Regions from separate parts of the Nonomuraea sp. NPDC049725 genome, predicted to be linked through region 2. Evidence: riboswitches for the same ligand, from Rfam matches in the RefSeq annotation. Region 2 holds a riboswitch; the other holds the start of a gene.
The links. A riboswitch is a leader RNA that binds a small molecule or an ion and turns the genes downstream of it on or off. The one in region 2 is predicted to bind cyclic di-AMP.
Positions count from the first base shown of each region.

Region 1: linked by a shared signal. The riboswitch ahead of AB0J53_RS10105 (serine hydrolase) and the one ahead of AB0J53_RS20280 (hypothetical protein) in region 2 are both predicted to bind cyclic di-AMP.

Region 1 is NZ_JBFANJ010000003.1:442,613-446,005, reverse strand. Features, by position in the region: gene AB0J53_RS10115 (SMP-30/gluconolactonase/LRE family protein) at 1-674, opposite strand, end outside; gene AB0J53_RS10110 (TetR family transcriptional regulator) at 750-1,322, shown strand; cyclic di-AMP (ydaO/yuaA leader) riboswitch at 1,379-1,529, shown strand; gene AB0J53_RS10105 (serine hydrolase) at 1,542-2,483, shown strand; gene AB0J53_RS10100 (NADH-quinone oxidoreductase subunit N) at 2,488-3,393, opposite strand, start outside.
Region 2 is NZ_JBFANJ010000007.1:188,390-191,782, reverse strand. Features, by position in the region: gene AB0J53_RS20285 (alpha/beta hydrolase) at 1-715, opposite strand, end outside; gene AB0J53_RS20280 (hypothetical protein) at 846-1,640, opposite strand; cyclic di-AMP (ydaO/yuaA leader) riboswitch at 1,809-1,940, opposite strand; gene AB0J53_RS20275 (DUF5302 domain-containing protein) at 2,108-2,308, opposite strand; gene AB0J53_RS20270 (CBS domain-containing protein) at 2,404-2,847, shown strand; gene AB0J53_RS20265 (rod shape-determining protein) at 2,891-3,393, shown strand, end outside.

The DNA.
Region 1 (3,393 bases), on a different contig from region 2:
GCGTCGCCCTGCTGCTCGGCGAACACCTTGCCGCCGGTGAGCGTGCCGTCGCGGGTGACCTCGAAGACGCGGACGTGGCGGCGCTCGGTGTCGGCGACGTAGAGCAGCCGCTCGTCGGGGGAGAACGCCAGGCCGTTGGGGCGGGCGAAGTCGCCGGCCACCATGCTCACCTCGCCGCTGCCGGGGTCGATCCGGTAGACGTGGCAGCCGTCGATCTCCGGCTCGGCCCGGTGGCCCTCGTAGTCGCCGAGGATGCCGTAGGGCGGGTCGGTGAACCAGACGGACCCGTCGGAGCGCACGACGGCGTCGTTGGGGCTGTTGAGCCGCTTGCCGCGCCACCGGTCGGCGAGCACGGTGACGGAGCCGTCGTGCTCGGTGCGGGTCACCCGGCGGGCGCCGTGCTCGCAGGAGATCAGCCGGCCCTCGCGGTCGAGGGTGTTGCCGTTGACGTAGCCGGCCGGTTGGCGGAAGGGGCCCACGGTGCCGGTCAGCTCGTCCCAGCGCAGCATCCGGTCGTTGGGGATGTCGCTCCAGACCAGGTAGCGGCCCGCGGGGACGTAGACGGGCCCTTCGGCCCAGCGGGTGCCCCGGTGGAGGCGCTCCAGGTTGCGGTCACCGGTGACGTCGGCGATGCGGCGGTCGAACGCCTCGAACTCCACGGGGATGAGGTCCACCCGCTCTTCTTACCAAGATCTGCCCCGCCCGGCCAGCACCTTTTTGACCACAAGCGTTGGTCTACACTTGTTGGCATGGCGTTCACGGAAAGGTCCGAGGCCACGCGCACGGCGATCCTCGGCGCGGCCCGCAAGCTCTTCGCCGAGCAGGGGTTCGCGGGCACCACCATCCGGAAGGTGGCCTCGCTGGCCGGCGTCGACCCGTCCATGGTGATGCGCTACTACGTCAACAAGGAGGGTCTCTTCCGCGCCGCGGTGGACCTGCGGCTCAACCTGGAGGAGCTGCCCGCGCCGCCGCGCGAGCGCCTCGGCGAGGCGATGGCGCGCCACTTCCTGTCCCGCTGGGAGGGCGACCTGTCGGACGAGGCGATCATGCTGCTGCTGCGCTCGTCGTCCACGAACGCGCTGGCGGCGCAGAGCATGCGCGACGTGTTCACCTCCCAGGTCGCCTCGTTCGTCGGCCGGGCGCTCGGCTGCGGGCCGGAGGAGGCGGCGCGGCGGGCCGGGCTGGTGAGCACGCAGCTGCTCGGGCTGGCCTTCACCCGTTATGTCGTACGGCTGCCACCCGTGGTCGCGATGTCCGCCGAGGAACTGGCGCGCAGCGTGGGGCCGGTGGTGCAACACTATTTGACGGGCGATTTGCCATAGTTTGTCAAGTTTCGTACCTTATGCGCGCAATGCCCGGACCGTGGGCCCGTTCGCGGGGCCCGCGGCCGCCGAATCCGCGTCACGCGGAACCGGGGACCCACTCTCTCGTGGGGTGAATCGGCGCGCCGGCTCCCCCCGGCCGCGCCCGTAGGGCACTTCCAGGCCCGAACCCGTCAGCTAACCCGGTAGGCGGCATGGAAGCAAGGAGCACAGCCCCTCATGCCCACCTCCCTCTTCTCCAGCGCCCGGCCGCGCCGCTGGGGCCGCGCCCTGGCCGGCGCCGCCCTCGCCGCCGGCGTCCTGACGACCGGCACGACCGCCGCCCAGGCGGCCACACCCGTCACCACAGCCACCACGGCCACCACAGCCTCTTTCGCCGGCCCGGCGTCGTACGCGCCCGCTGACGCGCCCGCCGTGCTCGGGCGGGCCGCACTGGTCGTCGACACGTCCACCGGCGAGGTCCGCTACAGCAAGGACGCCGGCGAGCGCCTTCCCGTGGCGAGCCTGACCAAGATGATGACCGCCCACGTCGTGCTCCAGGAGGCCGACCCGGCCGACGTCGTCGAGGTGACGGCCGAGGACGTGCGCTACGCGGCCCGGGGCGGCGCGGCCGTCGCCGGGCTGCGCGCCGGTGACCGGCTGCCGGTGCGGGACGTGCTCCACGCCCTGATGCTGCCGTCCGGCGCGGACGCCGCCCACGTGCTGGCGCGCACGTACGGGCCGGGTGTCGAGGGGTTCGTCGGGAAGATGAACGCGGCCGCCCGCGAGCTGGGCATGGCCGACACCCTGTACGTCAACGCCGACGGCATGCCCACGAACGGCGGCGGCCACTCCACGGCGGCCGACCAGGCACGGCTGGCCGAGGCGGTGCTGGGGAACGAGACGCTGAAGTCGATCACCTCGACGCGCCACCACTCGGTCGAGGCGACGAGTGAGCACGGCTCCTACTCGTGGCGCAACACCAACCGGCTGCTCGCCCAGCCGGGCGCGGTCGGCGTGAAGACCGGCTACACGCGCGCCGCCGGTTACACGCTGGCGTTCGCCGCCGAGCGGGACGGCCGGCTGCTGGTCGGGGTGATCCTCGGCGAGAGCGACTCCGGCCGCCGCTTCGACACCGCCCAGGCGCTGCTCGACTGGGCCGCCACCGCCGGGAAGGCGTGACGGCTCAGGCGGCCCGGCCGAGCAGGACGCCGCCGCCCACCCCGAGAGCGAGCGAGGCGACGGCCGCCACGCAGGCGACCGCGCGCGCCAGGCCCGGGGGCGGCGCGGCCGGCGGGTCGCCGCGGAACACCACAGCGACCCAGCGCAGGTAGTAGTACAGGCTCGCCACGGTGTTGACCAGGACGAGCACGGCCAGCCAGGCGTAACCGCCGTCCCACGCGGCGGCGAACACGAGCACCTTGGCGACGAACACGGCGGCGGGCGGGATGCCCGCGAACCCGAGCAGGCACACCACGAGCGCCAGCCCGAGCCCCGGCGCGGCCCGCCCCAGCCCTCGGTAGCCGTCGAGCGTGCCGCGCCCGGTGGCGGCCACCACGGCGAACGCGCCCACGTTCGTGACCGCGTAGGCGGCCAGGTAGAACAGCACGGCGGGGCGGGCGAGCGCGGTGTGCTGGGCGACCGCGACCGGCACGAGCACGTACCCGGCCTGGCTGATCGTGGAGTAGGCGAGCAGGCGGCGCACATCGTCCTGGTGGAAGGCGGCCAGGTTGCCGAGCGTCATCGTGGCGGCGGCGACGATCGCGACGAGGACGTCCCACCCGCCGGGCCCGAGCTCGTCCGCGACGCGCAGCAGCGCCGCCAGCGCGCCGATCTTGGGCACGGTGGTGACGAACGCGGCGACGGCGACGGGGGCGCCCTCGGCCACGTCCGGCACCCAGAAGTGCGCGGGCACCCCGCCCGCCTTGAACAGCAGCCCCGCCAGCAGCAGCACCACACCGCAGGCCGCCGCCGCGCCGGGCGCGAGCGCGAGCGCCGCCCCGGCCGCCCGGTAGCCGGTGGCGCCCGCCAGGCCGTACAGGAGGGTGACGCCGGCCAGCATCAGCACGCCCAGGAACGCGCCCATCAGGTA
Region 2 (3,393 bases):
CGACCGGGACGAGCTGGTCGTCCTCGCCGTGCACGACCAGCGTCGGCACCTTGACGGCCGCCAGGCCCTCGGTGCGGTCGCCGGAGGCCATGATCGCGGCGAGCTGGCGGGCCGTGCCCGGCGGGTCGAAGCAGCGGTCGAAGGCCAGGCCGGCCAGCCGCAGGACGCGCTCGCGGTCCATCTCGTAGCCCGGCGAGCCGATCACCGACCAGGTCTTGAGCGCCTGCTCCAGGACCGCCTCCCGGTCGGCCGGCGGCGCGCCGAACAGCACCGCGCCCGCGGCCTCGGTCGGCGGGGCGACCGCGGGGCCGGTGGTCGACATGATCGAGGTGAGGGTGAGCACCCGTTCCGGGTGGCGGATGGCCAGCGTCTGGGCGATCATGCCGCCCATCGACGCGCCCATGACGTGCGCCGCGGGCCAGCCGAGCGCGTCCATGAGCCCGGCGGCGTCGTCGGCCATGTCGTCCAGCAGGTACGGGGCGGCGCCCCGGAAGTCGGGCACGCCCGCCTCGTGGAAGTGCGTGGACAGACCGGCGTCGCGGTTGTCGAACCGGACGACGTGATGCCCCTGGTCGGCCAGGGCCGTGCAGAGGTCGTCGTCCCAGTGGATGAGCTGGGCGCCCAGCCCCATGATGAGCAGGAGCGGGCGCCCGTCAGGTGAGCCGAAGCTCTCGTAGGCGAGGTCGATGCCGTTCGCCGAGGCGTGGGTGGTCACGGATACTAGAATTACCTTCTAATTCGTCCCGCGTAAAGCGCGCCCGGCCTCCCCTGCGGAAGGCTCAGGCGCCCGGCCGGGGGACGGCTCGGACGCCTGAGCTCCTGGCTGGGTCAGCTGCCCGTCAGGGTCAGCGGCCCATCAGCTTGCGGAGACGGTCACGGCCCAGGATCACGCCGCCACCGGCCAGGGCGAGACCGCCGGCCAGCACGGCGCCGCCGACGCCACCGGTCTCCTCGCCGGCCGCCGCGGCGGCGGGCTTGGAGCCGCCGCCCGCGGGGCGCTCGCTCGCGGTGTACGCGGCCGGGGCGACGCCGCCGCTGCCGGGAGCCTCGACGCGGGGCTTGTTCTCCTCGGTCTTCTTCTCGGCCAGGATGGTCGGCGGCTGGGCCGGGTTGCGGTCCACGCGCGACCAGGCGCCGGTCGAGAAGGCCACGGGGTGGTTCTTCTTGCCCACGCCGTCGCCCCACTTGGTGATGACGTACTGGACCTCGATGTGGCCCTTGCCGCCGTTGCCGTCGACCATCAGCGTGTTGGAGTTGAACTTGCCGCCGGTCAGCTCGGCGAACGTCTTGGCGTCCAGGTCGAGCATGACGCCGTTGTTGGACGGGTTGCCGGGACCGCGGTCACCCACGAAGAAGGGCATCTTCTTGCCCTTGTAGACGACGTAGCCCTCGGTCATCAGCGGCCAGCTCGGGCTGGCGGCCAGGCCCTTCTGCATGGGCTTGCCACTGGCGGGCAGACCCGTGTCACCGGCGCGGCCGGAGGAGTCGTCCCAGAAGTAGGACGCGGTGGTCGCGCCCTTCAGCAGCACCTTCTGGCTCTCGTCGACGTCGGCGTGGGCGGCGCCGGCCCCGAAGGCGAGGGCGCCGGCGGCGGTGGCGGTGAGCAGGGCGAAGGAACGCATGCCGATACGAGCAGACATGAAAAAGTAAAGTCCTTTGTTAGGCAATGGGGAAAAGCGCTCACTCAGAAGGGCGTAGCCGGGCAGAACGCCAAACGGTCGCTACGCGGAGCGCGAGAAGTTCGGGGAAGTGGTGCCGCTCAGCGGGCGCGGGCTGGGGGTACGACGCAGCGGTACATCACAGGTAGGGTGTCCTCTCCATCTCGCCTACCGGGTTAGCTGACGGGTTCGGGCGTGGAGATGCCCTACCGGCCGCGAGGGCCGGATTCACCCCAGAAGTTGGGTCCCCGGTTCCCGTGAGGGATTCGGCGCCAGGTGGCCGCCTCTTCCTGGTGAAGGGCTAGGTCACCACCTGGTAACGCCACCCAATGTATATGCCAAACCGGACAAACGCAAAGGTAACACCATGAATCAGGCGAAGATCTACCTAGGAGGGTCAAGAAAAGGGGGGGCACGGCATTGCCGTACCCCCCTGAAACGCCAGGATCTCAGCCGCCGCTCTTGCGCCTGAAAGATCGCTTGCTGGCAGCCGGCCCGTGTGCCCCGTGAATCTTCGCGGCGTCGGCGCCCCTGCCACCCGCGCTCGTGCCCGCGGCCTGGTTGCGCTTGCGCTCCAGCGCCTCGCGGAACTTGCGCTTCATCTCGTCCTCGGGAGTCTCGCTGACTTCCGGCTCCGGTGTTTCCGCCATGGAGGACCTCCTGGTGTTGAGGGACGTACACAGCTTCGCACGATCGCCCACACGGCGCGAAACCGGGACGGCCGCCCAGCGGTTAGGGTGAGCCTGTGCGCGCACGCGATCTCGTCAGCGACTTCCCGACCGTGACGCTCGACACCCGCGCGGCCGACGCCGCCCGGCTGCTGGCCGAGCACGGGCTGCCGGGGCTCATCGTGCTCGACGACGACGGCCGTCCGCGCACGATCCTGCCCGGCACCCAGGTGCTGCGCCTGGCCGTCCCCCGCTACTGCCTCGACGACCCCGCCCTGGCCAGGGTCGTCGACGAGGAGCACGCCGACGCGTTCATGCGCGGCCTCGGCGAGCGCACGGTCCGCGAGACCCTGCCCGAGCAGCCGCGCGAGCTGCCCATCGCCGACGGCGACGCCACCCTGCTGGAGCTGGCCGCGCTCATGGCCCGCACGCACAGCCCGCTCGTCGCCGTCGTCGACGACGGCGCCCTGCTGGGCGGCGTCACGCTCCAGGCGCTGATGGGCCAGTCGCTGCCGCACTAGCTCCTTGGTGTTGCCTTGACCCGATGGCGGGCAGATTCCGGTCATGGTGAGCCCGCTCGGCCGGGATCTCGCGATCGATCTCGGCAGTGTCAGCACCCAGATCCACGCACGAGGCCGGGGCATCGTGCTCAACGAGCCCACGGCCGTCGCGCGAAGTCCCGAGACGGGCCGGGCTGTCAGGTTCGGCGCCCAGGCCGTCTGCTGCGGCGACACCTGCTGGCCGGTGCGCGGCGGCATGCCGGGAGACCCCGAGCTGGCCCGGCTCCTCATCCGCCACTTCGTGCACAGGGTGCACAAGTTCACCAGGCCGCGCCTGGTCATGGCCCTGCCCGACGGCTGCTCGCCGATCGTCGCGCGGACGCTCGGCGACCTGGCGTACGAGGCCGACGCGCGCGGCGTGGTCCTCGTGCCGCACGCGCTGGCGGTGGCCCTCGGGGCCGGAGTGGCGCTGGACGAGCCCGCCGGCGCGATGGTCGTCGACATCGGCCCCGGCCTCACCAGGATCGCCGTCCTGGCGGGCGGCGACGTGGTGACGGCCGCGTCCAC